Regions from separate parts of the Sphingomonas sp. P4_D12 genome, predicted to be linked through region 3. Evidence: predicted binding sites of a transcription regulator. Region 3 holds the regulator's gene; each other region holds the start of a gene.

Region 1 (2,268 bases), on a different contig from region 3:
ACCCCGCCATTCATCTTGAGCGCGCGGATCGTCGCGACGACCACCGCTGCGGCGGGTTTGAGGTCGGCCTGGCGGCATTTGATGTCGAAGAACTTCTCGGCGCCCAGATCGGCACCGAAGCCGGCTTCGGTCACGACATAATCGGCCAAGCCAAGCGCGGTGTTGGTCGCGATCACCGAATTGCAGCCATGCGCTATATTGGCGAAGGGGCCGCCATGGATCAGCGCCGGATTGCCCTCCAGCGTCTGGACCAGATTGGGCTTGATCGCCTCGGCGAGCAGCACCGCCATGGCGCCATCGGCCTTCAGGTCGCGCGCGGTGACTGGCTGGCGATCGCGCGTATAGGCGACGACGATCCGGCCGAGCCGCACCTCCAGGTCCTCCAGGTCCTCGGCCAGACACAGGATCGCCATCACTTCGCTGGCGACGGTGATGTCGAACCCGCTTTCGCGCGGGAAACCGTTGGCGACGCCACCCAGCGATTGCGCGATGTCGCGCAACGCGCGGTCGTTCATGTCGAGCACCCGGCGCCAGACGATCCGGCGCACGTCGATATCGAGCGCGTTGCCCCAATGCACATGGTTGTCGATCATCGCCGCGAGCAGGTTGTGCGCGCTGGTGATGGCGTGGAAATCGCCGGTGAAATGAAGGTTGATGTCCTCCATCGGCACCACCTGGGCGTAACCACCGCCGGTCGCACCGCCCTTGGTCCCGAAGCATGGCCCCAGGCTCGGCTCGCGCAGCGCCAACATCGTCTTCTTGCCGATCTGGTTGAGCGCGTCGGCGAGCCCGACCGAGGCGGTCGACTTGCCTTCGCCGGCGGGGGTTGGACTGATCGCGGTGACCAGGATCAATTTGCCCAGGTCGCGGGGCACCGGGAGGTGCTCGCGGATCAGCTTGGCCTTGTATTTGCCATAGGGCTCGACCGCGTCGACCGGGATGCCTGCTTTGTCGGCGATCTGCTGGATGGGGTGAAGGGTCGCGGCCCGCGAAATCTCGATATCGGAGAGCATGGGGGCTTCTTAGCCGCCCCATGGGCTGCCCGTCACCCCGCGCGCGTAACGAAATCAATTCCCCTCCCGTTTACGGGAGGGGCTAGGGGAGGGACTGTTCGTCTAGGCCCGTCCATCGATCGACATGCCCTCCCCCGACCCCTCCCGCAAGCGGGAGGGGAGTTGGAACCGTAACGAAATTGGGGCTGTCCTGGCATCGTCGTTCGATCTATGTTCCGGTCATTGATCGGGTTTCGTGGGTGAATTGTGGTTGAAGTGTTGATCGTCGCGTTGGGAGCGCTTGTCGTCGGGCTAGTGATCGGCTGGCTGTTCGCCTCACGCCGCGGCGTGGCCGAACTGGCGGCCGCCAAGGTGCATGCCGATCAGCATGACATGACGCGCCAGCAGTTGCTGGCCGTGACGGCGGAGCGCGACACGACGATGCGCGCGCTCGACGCACACCAGGCGGCGTCACGTGAGCGTGAGCTGGCGTTCGAGGCGCGGCTGGTCGAAATCGTCGCTGCCAAAGAAGCGCTGGCGGCGCAATTCGCCGAGGTCGGGCAGCGGCTGTTCGACGACGCCCAGACCAAATTCCTTCAGCGCGCCGACGAGCGGTTCAAGGAATCGGAAGCGACCAGCGGCCAACATCTCCGCGCCTTGCTCCAGCCTGTCCACGAACGCCTGCAGCGCTACGAAGAAGGCGTGGCCAAGGTTGAGGCCGATCGCCGCGATGCGTTCGGTACGCTTCACGGCCAGATCGAAGCAATGCGCGTCGGGCAGGAATCGGTACGCTCGGAAGCGTCCAAGCTGGTCAATGCGCTGCGTAACGCGCCCAAGGCGCGCGGGCGCTGGGGCGAGCAGCAATTGCGCAACGTGCTCGAGACGTGCGGGTTGAGCGAGCATGCCGATTTCCAGGCGGAAGTCAGCGTCGACGATGGCGAGGGCGGGCGGCTCAGGCCCGACGTCATCATTCGCGTGCCGGGCGGCAACGCACTGGTGATCGACGCCAAGGTGTCGCTCAACGATTATCAGGACGCGTTCGGCGCGATCGATGACACTGAACGCGCCGCCGGGCTGGTGCGCCACGCGGCGTCGATGCGGGCGCACGTCCAGGCGCTCGGCGCCAAGGCCTATTGGACGCAATTCGACGACGCGCCCGATTACGTGATTATGTTCGTGCCGGGGGAGCATTTCCTGTCCGCGGCGCTCGAACAGGATCCGACCCTGTGGGACTTCGCCTTCGACCGTCGCGTGTTGTTGGCGACGCCGACCAATT
Region 2 (2,268 bases), on a different contig from region 3:
GGCCCTGGCCGATGCGGATCGAGTCGTAGCTGAACCAAGCACCCGACTTCTCGACCAGCCCGGCCTTGACGCCGAGATCGAGGATTTCGCCGATCTTGGAAATGCCCTCGCCGTACATGATGTCGAATTCGACCTGCTTGAACGGTGGCGCGACCTTGTTCTTGACGACCTTCACCCGGGTGGTGTTGCCGACGATATCATCGCGATCCTTGATCTGGCCGGTGCGGCGGATGTCGAGGCGGACCGAGGCGTAGAATTTGAGCGCGTTGCCGCCCGTCGTCGTCTCCGGATTGCCGTACATCACGCCAATCTTCATGCGCAGCTGGTTGATGAAGATCACCATGCAGCGCGAGCGGCTGATCGATCCGGTCAGCTTGCGCAGCGACTGCGACATCAAGCGGGCCTGCAAGCCAACATGGCTGTCGCCCATCTCACCCTCGATTTCGGCGCGCGGCACCAACGCTGCGACCGAGTCGACCACCAGCACGTCGATCGCGTTCGATCGCACCAGCGTATCGACGATCTCGAGCGCCTGCTCTCCGGTATCGGGCTGCGACACGATCAACTCGTCGATATTGACGCCCAGTTTCTTGGCATAGACAGGGTCGAGCGCGTGCTCGGCATCGACGAACGCCGCCGTCCCGCCGCCACGCTGGGCTTCGGCGATGACATGAAGCGCGAGCGTCGTCTTGCCCGAGCTTTCCGGTCCGTACACTTCGATCACGCGGCCGCGCGGCAAGCCGCCGACGCCGAGCGCGATGTCGAGGCCCAAGCTGCCGGTCGAGATCGATTCGACCTGCATCGTCTCTTTGGATCCCAGCCGCATCGCCGAGCCCTTGCCGAACGCGCGATCGATCTGAGCCAGCGCAGCTTCGAGTGCTTTTTGCCGGTCGGTATTTTGCGATGCCATGCCGTCAATAACTTTCAGAGAAGCTGCCATTGATAAGGCCTCCGCGCTAGCCGGGTTAGCACCGGCGTTCAATCGTGTTGGAGAGCATGTATCGTATTTGTTCTCATGGAACAATAGTGGAACATGAACTTTTTTCGCACCGAAACGGCGTTTTCCCGATATTTCTTGCCCGAGCCCCTGCCCCGCTTCATGGTTTGCTTATGCAGAGCGACCTCGACGCCTTTATCACCGGCCTGCCCAAGGCCGAGCTCCACCTTCACATAGAGGGCAGCCTGGAGCCCGAGCTGATGTTCTCGTTGGCAGAGCGCAACCAGGTCGAGATTCCGTTCAAATCGATCGAAGAAGTGCGCGCCGCCTACAGCTTTTCCAACCTGCAAGACTTTCTCGACATCTATTATGCCGGCGCCAACGTGCTCCGCACCGAAGCGGATTTCCGCGATCTCGCGCTCGCCTATTTTGATCGCGCGGCGGCGGACGGCGTGGTCCATGCCGAAATCTTCTTCGACCCCCAGACGCACACCGATCGCGGCATCCCCTTTGGCACCGTGATCGAGGGACTGCTCGCGGGAATGGCGGAGGCGGAGGCAAGACATGGCCTGACGTCGAAACTGATCCTCTGCTTCCTACGCCACTTGAGCGAGGAGGCGGCGTTCGAAACGCTTGGCCAGGCCGAACCCTGGCTCGATCGCATTGCCGGGGTCGGACTCGATTCGTCGGAAGTCGGCCATCCGCCCGAAAAGTTCGCGCGGGTGTTCGCGGCGGCGCGCGAAAAGGGCCTTAAGCTGGTCGCCCATGCCGGCGAGGAAGGCCCGCCCGATTACGTCCATCAGGCACTCGACCTGCTCGCGATCGACCGGCTCGACCATGGCAATCGCAGCCTGGAAGATCCCGTGCTGACCGCCCGGCTGGCGCGGACCGGGATGACGCTGACCGTCTGTCCATTATCCAACGTCAAATTGTGCAACGTCGCCTCGATGGACGCCCATCCGATCGACCGGATGCTCGACCTCGGGCTGCGCGCGACGATAAATTCGGACGATCCCGCCTATTTCGGCGGCTATATCGGCGAGAATTATCGCCAAGCGGCGGCGGCGCGCGGGCTTGACAAGGATCAACTCGTCACCCTCGCGCGTAATTCGTTCCTCGGGTCGTTCCTGAGTGATGACGATGTCGCTCGCCACACCACCGCGCTCGACGCCTATGTAGCGGAGCACAGCTGATGCCGACCTTCACGCCGATCCCGCACGATGCGTTCGAAGCGCAAGTGAAGGTGCTTGCCGCCGACATCATCGACAGCGGCTGGACGCCGAGCTTCATCATCGGGATCGGGCGTGGCGGGCTGGCGCCGGCAGTCTATC
Region 3 (2,268 bases):
CGGATCGCTGATCGCGTTCCACGAGCAACCGCGCGTCAAGCAATTATTCGAGAAACGCGACGAGGCCTGGTGGCGCCGTATCGCGCGCGAAATCGGATCGTTGCTGCTGACCGGCCTGGTGATCGAAGCCGCGCTGGCGCCGATCGCGCTGTACCATTTCCACAAAGAGGGCATGTATGGCGTCGTCGCCAATATCGTCGCGATCCCGCTGACCACCTTCGTCATCATGCCGGCCGAGGCGCTGGCGCTGGCGGCCGACGCGATCGGCCTGGGCGCGCCGTTCTGGTGGGTGACCACGCACGCGCTCAACCTCTTGCTGTGGATCGCGCGTACTGCGGCCAAAGCGCCGGGGTCGGTGGCGATGCTGCCCGGCATGCCGGCCGGCGCGTTCGGGCTGATGATCCTGGGATTGTTATGGCTGATGCTGTGGCGCTCGCGAATCCGTCTTGCCGGTCTTGCGCCGATGGCGATGGGCGCGGCCTGGGCGCTGGCGATCCCGGCACCCGATCTGCTGATCTCGGGCGACGGCCAGCATCTCGCGGTGCGCACGCCCAATGGCGGCGTCGCGATCCTGCGCGACAAGGCAGGGGATTATACGCGCGACACGATGACTCAGAATGCCGGGGTGGATGGGGAGGCGATGCTGCTGTCCGATCAGCCCTTCGCCCAATGCACGCCGGACGCCTGCCTCGCTCTGGTGCAATCCGGAGGACGGATATTCCGCGTCCTCGCGACGCGCAGCCTGTACCAATTGCCGTCCGACCAGTTGATCGCCGCGTGCCGCGCGGCGGACATCGTCGTCAGCGACCGGCGGTTGCCCTCAGCGTGCCGGCCGATTTGGCTCAAGCTCGATGCGCCGTTCCTGCGCCGCACTGGCGGAATGGCGATCAGCCTGGCCAGCGGACGGATCGTCACCGTCCGCCAGCCTGGTGATCGTCACCCTTGGGTTATGTCGGGTTCGCGTTCTAATCGTAACGGCGCAACAGGCCGGCGAGGCGGCCCTGGATCCGCACCTGCTGAGGAGCGTAACGCTGCGGATCGTAAGCGCGATTGGCCGGATCGAGCCGCACCATAGCACCTTCGCGGCGGAAATATTTGAGTGTCGCTTCGCTTTCCTCGATCAGCGCGACGACGATTTCCCCGTCGCGTGCCACGTCGGTGCGGCGGATCAGCGCGTAATCGCCGTCGAGAATGCCGGCCTCGACCATCGAGTCACCGGCGACTTCCAGCGCGTAATGCTCGCCGCTGCCGAGCAAGGCGGCGGGGACGGGGAGCATCGACGATCCCTCGAACGCTTCGATCGGCACGCCGGCCGCGATCCGGCCGTGCAACGGGATCTCGATCACGTCGTTGGCGGGTTCGGGAGCGGGTCGGAAATTGTTCGGCTTGGGCTGGGCGGCCACGGCACGCTTGCTGTCGGCACGTTCCGGCATCTTGAGCACTTCGAGTGCGCGTGCCCGATTGGGCAGGCGCCGTAGGAACTGCCGCTCCTCGAGCGCCGAGATCAGGCGATGCACGCCGGACTTCGACTTGAGGTCGAGCGCCTCCTTCATCTCCTCGAACGACGGCGACACGCCGGTTTCGTTCAAGCGATCGTTGATGAAGCAGATCAGCTCATGCTGCTTCTTGGTGAGCATCGACGTTCCTCCGTCCAGAACAGACGCGGAACTTTTACGGAACGTTGCGGATCAAGTCAAGCGAGCGGCAAGATGTCCACAGTATCGCCGATCGCGGCTGGCGGCGCGTGCGGCGGCCGCACGATCAGACACGTCGCGCGCGCCAGTGTGGCGAGCATCGAACTGTCCTGCATGGCGGCGGCCGAGACGCGGCCGTCGACTAACGTTCCGCGCAGATAATCCTGGCGGTGGTCGTTGGCGGGAAGCGGGTCGGCGAGTTCCGCGCGGAGCATCCGCGGCAACGGATTCGCCGCGCCGGCCATCGCGGCGATCAATGGCCGCAGGAACAAGGTGGCGGTGACGAATGCCGATACGGGGTTGCCTGGCAGACCCAGCATTATCGCCTCGCCGAGGCGCCCCGCGAGCATCGGCTTGCCCGGCCGGATCGCGATGCGCCAGAAATCCACCTCTCCACCTGCCGCTTCGAGCGCCGGGCGTACCAGATCGTGATCGCCGACCGAGGCGCCGCCAGTCGTGACGATAATATCGGCATTCGCGCCGGAGAACGCCGCGACGAGCGCGTCGAGCCGGTCGGGGAGGATCCCTGCTACAGTCACGTCGACCGGCAGATCGGCGAGCATCGCCGCCAGCA

Evidence for each region. Region 3 encodes LexA, which represses DNA repair genes until DNA is damaged. Its sites were predicted from a motif close to GTTCCNCNCTTGTTCT; they were not measured.
Region 1: a site for LexA is predicted at 1,215-1,230, ahead of AC1DSD_RS10980 (DNA recombination protein RmuC). Genes of this name have one in related genera too.
Region 2: a site for LexA is predicted at 1,018-1,033, ahead of recA (recombinase RecA). Genes of this name have one in related genera too.

Annotation. Positions count from the first base shown of each region.
Region 1 is NZ_JBFUIL010000005.1:181,425-183,692, forward strand. It holds gene AC1DSD_RS10975 (formate--tetrahydrofolate ligase) at 1-1,013, opposite strand, end outside; gene AC1DSD_RS10980 (DNA recombination protein RmuC) at 1,260-2,268, shown strand, end outside.
Region 2 is NZ_JBFUIL010000005.1:288,759-291,026, forward strand. It holds gene recA (recombinase RecA) at 1-940, opposite strand, end outside; gene AC1DSD_RS11530 (adenosine deaminase) at 1,111-2,130, shown strand; gene AC1DSD_RS11535 (phosphoribosyltransferase) at 2,130-2,268, shown strand, end outside.
Region 3 is NZ_JBFUIL010000003.1:236,144-238,411, reverse strand. It holds gene AC1DSD_RS07085 (ComEC/Rec2 family competence protein) at 1-1,075, shown strand, start outside; gene lexA (transcriptional repressor LexA) at 966-1,637, opposite strand; gene AC1DSD_RS07075 (molybdopterin molybdotransferase MoeA) at 1,694-2,268, opposite strand, start outside.